Regions from separate parts of the Blautia sp. MCC270 genome, predicted to be linked through region 1. Evidence: predicted binding sites of a transcription regulator. Region 1 holds the regulator's gene; the other holds the start of a gene.
The links. The regulator HrcA, encoded in region 1, represses chaperone genes, less so after heat shock. The targets are predictions, from matches to a motif close to TGTTAGCACTCNNNNNNNNNGAGTGCTAACA.

Region 1 (2,207 bases):
AAGAGAAGCGGCAGAATATATGAAGCGAATGCTGGATACAGGGATGATATCAGAGGAGAATCTGATCGACCAGCATGACCAGCTGAATGAAAAATTTATAAACGGCCAGTATGGATGTATGTTCATGTATACCGGTGCGTTGAGTACCTTTCAGAATGCAGGCGTGTATAGAAAAGATAAGATCCATATGGCACCATTTCCGGAATTTGACGAGAAGGTGACCAATATCGCAACCTGGCAGTATGTACTGAATAAAAATTCTGATCATAAAGAAGCAGCTCTGAAGTTCCTTCAGTATGTGTCCGGATATGAGGCCAGTAAAAATTACGGACAGCTGACAAAAATGTGTCCGGCAAGACTGGATGTGATCGAGGATAAGAATTTTGATCTGGATGGCATTGAAATGATCCGGCAATATCTGAAAGATTATAAGCTGAAGGCAAGACCACTGTGTGCCGATTCCATAGAAGCTGTTTCGTCCATGGGAACGGAATTTCAGAAATATGTGCTGGGACAGAAAACAGAAGCGGAATTTTTTGCCGGGGCACAGAACTGCATAGACCAGTATTACAAAAAAGCATCGTACTGATGCTTTTTTTGTTTTGAAAAAATAAGAACTTTTTTTCAAAACATATTGACAAATATTTTACATGGTGATATCTTAAAGACTGTAGATGTTAGCACTCCACTAAAATGAGTGCTAACAGATGTAAAAAAAGAATCAACATCCGTCAGGAAAGAATAAAAAGGAAAGGAGATGGATTCATGGAAGAGGTGTTGAATGAGCGCAAGCAAAAAATCTTAAAAGCAATCATCAAGACCTATATGGAAACCGGAGAACCGGTTGGCTCCAGGACCATTTCCAAGTATGCGGATCTCAATGTCAGTTCCGCAACGATCCGAAATGAAATGTCAGACCTGACAGATATGGGCTATATCGTCCAGCCTCATACCTCAGCAGGAAGGATTCCTTCCGATAAAGGCTACAGACTTTATGTTAATGAGCTGATGAAGGAGAAGGAAGCAGAGGTTGCAGAGTTACGGGATCTGATCATTGAGAAGACAGATAAGATGGATAAGGTGCTTAAGAAAGTTGCGAAGGTTCTTGCCTCCAATACCAATTATGCCACCATGGTTTCTGTTCCGCAGTACAGCGGCAACAAGATCAAATTTATCCAGTTGTCGAGAATGAGCGATCTTCAGCTTGTGGCTGTGGTTGTCAGTGATAACAACACAGTCCGGAACCAGATCATCAATCTGGATGAGGAAATGGATGACCAGACGATCCTGAAACTGAATCTTCTTCTTAACACCAATCTTAATGGTGTTCCGATCCAGGATATCAACCTTGGGATGATCGCCAGACTGAAGGAACAGGCAGGCAGCCACAGCGGTGTGGTGGCCACAGTTCTGGATGCGGTGGCAGCCACTATTCATGTGGAAGAGGAAGACATGGAAATCTATACTTCAGGTGCAACCAACATCTTCAAGTATCCGGAGCTTGCCGATAAAGAGAAGGCAACGGAACTGATCTCCGCATTTGAGGAGAAACATGAACTTGCCGATCTTGTAAAAGAACAGATGTCAGATGGAGAGAATACAGGAATTCAGGTTTACATTGGCGATGAGATGCCGATCCAGACCATGAAGGACTGCAGCATTGTAACTGCCAGATATGAACTGGGAGACGGAATGTACGGAACCATCGGGATCATCGGTCCCAAACGAATGGATTATGAGAATGTAGTGGACAGTCTGAAGGAACTGAAGAATCATCTGGATGACGTTTTGAAAAAGAAGAAAACTTAGAAAGGCGGTAGAAAAAAGTGTCGGAGGAAACAAAGAAAACATCCGAAGAGCAGGAAGCGGAGAAGGAAATCCCCGTAACTGACGGAAATCAGGAAGAAGAAAACCTGACACCGGAGGGAGAAGATCTGCCGGAGGAAGAAAACAAGACTCCAGGCGAAGACGCTGCCTCAGAGGATAAAAAAGAAGAGAAATCAAAAACTTCCTTCTTCGGAAAGAAGAAAAAAGATAAATCAGAGCAGAAGGTAGAGGAACTTACTGATCGCCTGAAGCGAACCATGGCTGAATTTGATAATTTCCGTAAAAGAACAGAAAAAGAAAAATCCAGCATGTACATCATCGGAGCAAAAGAAATCGTTGAAAAGATCCTGCCGGTTGTGGATAACTTCGAAAGAGGCCTT
Region 2 (2,207 bases), on a different contig from region 1:
ATCTTCGGGAAATACAGGATACCCTTCAGGTTGAACGGATAGTCCATGTTCAGATGGATCCAGAACAGCGGTTCCTTGTAATCCATAAATACCTTACGGTAAAATTCTTTATACTCTTCATCCGTGCACTCATTTGGGTGTTTCATCCAGAGCGGCTGTGTATCGCTTAAGGATACCGGCCGTTTATTGATCTTTACTTTATCTTTGGCAGGAGAAACTTCCACAACTTCTTTCTCGCCTTTATCATTCTCCTTTTCCTCTGTCTTGGCATCCTCATGGATATGCTCAACTACCACATCATCTTCACGGAGATCTGCCTCATCGATCGTTTCATACTCCTGTTCAGCATTTGCTTTGGAAAGATAGATATTTACCGGCATGAAAGAACAGTATTTCTCGATAACCTCTCTCATACGATATTCATTGGCAAACTCCAGGCTTTCCTCATTGAGGAAAAGAGTGATCTCTGTTCCCGGTTCTGTTTTGTTTCCGTCTGCCATCTCATACTCCGTACCACCGTCACAGGTCCAATGTACCGGTGTGGAACCCTCCTTGTAAGAGAGAGTATCAATATGAACTTCATCTGCAACCATAAATGCAGAATAAAATCCAAGTCCGAAATGACCGATCATCTGATCATCCGTTGTTTTATCCTTATATTTCTCAAGAAACTCTGTGGCACCGGAAAAAGCGATCTGTGTGATATATTCCTCTACTTCATCTGCTGTCATACCAATACCGTTATCGATAAACTTCAAAGTTTTCTGATCCGGATCAACGATAACATTTACAGCCGGTTTGTAACCTTCCGGGAATGTATAATCTCCCATAACTTCCAGCTTTCTCAGTTTGGTGATCGCATCGCATCCGTTGGAGATCATCTCTCTTACAAAAATATCATGGTCGGAATATAACCATTTCTTGATAATCGGAAAAATATTTTCACTGTTGATTGATAAACTTCCATGTTTTGCTGACATATATGTCACTCTCCTTTTGTTTTTATTTTTATTTCTGATGTTCCGACAGAGCCGGAAACCTGTTGTTTTTTTCAATAAATATATACTAATACGACTTTTTACAAAAGTCAAGAAAAATTTAGCACTCATCGTTATAGAGTGCTAGTAACAGCATATAAAACGGATCTCTATGTGCAAAAAAATCCCTCCGTACATTTTTTGTACGGAAGGTGCTGTAAAACTATCTTCTACATTCTGTTCTTATTTTTTCTTTCTACGATATACAAGGATTCCTCCAATACATACCACAGCCACGATCAAAATGATCACAAATGTCATGATCGGTGTACTGTCTCCCGTCTGCACTGCAGATTTCTGATTTGTCTGTGTCACTGCCGGACTCGGAGTCGCAGTAAGAACTGCTGCCTGTGATACCGTAAAAGTAACCGTACTTTCTGACTGTGTACCGGTATCCTTCCAGCTGGAGCCGTCGTATTTCTGCTGTCCAAAGGTAACTTTCAGAGTATATTTTCCCGGCTTGCTGACACGGAATGTTGCAGTATAAGGCTCTCCATCCCAGGTACGGGTCTCTGTGATCTTCCAGCTCTTCGGCTGATATCTGGTATCTCCCTTACGCGGGTTTGTATTATCCATTCCTGCACCAGCTGCTGTAAAGGTGATCTTTGTATTGGTATCATACTTGCCATTGGAATCAATGCCTGTGATCTTATTGTCCGATGCAGCGGCTTCCGTGCCCTGATATCCATTTACTGTAATACTTACTGCGATCACTGTACTGATCTTGTTGGGATTCTTAACCCCCTCCGGAAGAATGACGGTACCTTTTACATTAAATATCTGACGTTCTGCAGAAGACGGATCATAAGAAGATCCCTTAACATCCCATTTAACAGATGCCTTCTGCTCTCCCTTTGTTGTAGTGATCTTTACTGTTCCCGGAAGCTTCAGGGCTTTCTGGGTTTTCTGGGTTCCATTGGGTAGATCTTTGATATCGGATGGCTTTTTGATGCCTGTAAGGTTATTCGCCTTCTTACCGTTATCTGTTTTTTTCTTTGTAACGCTGAAATGGACATTTACATAAGCTTCCACATTTGCATCATTGGCGATCACAATGTCTTCCAGATATTCCCCCTGTGAAAGTCCGCTGACCGGCTGTACGCTAAAGGTTGCATTATCTCCTGCTTCCAGCTCTGTGGCGGAAAGTGTACCAATTGTATATGCATTTGA

Region 2: the regulator HrcA is predicted to act here: its motif matches at 1,097-1,127, upstream of htpG (molecular chaperone HtpG).

The regions. Positions count from the first base shown of each region.
Region 1 is NZ_WQQD01000001.1:60,559-62,765, reverse strand. Features, by position in the region: gene GPK58_RS00290 (ABC transporter substrate-binding protein) at 1-589, shown strand, start outside; gene hrcA (heat-inducible transcriptional repressor HrcA) at 766-1,809, shown strand; gene grpE (nucleotide exchange factor GrpE) at 1,827-2,207, shown strand, end outside.
Region 2 is NZ_WQQD01000023.1:25,400-27,606, reverse strand. Features, by position in the region: gene htpG (molecular chaperone HtpG) at 1-980, opposite strand, end outside; gene GPK58_RS13085 (hypothetical protein) at 1,221-2,207, opposite strand, start outside.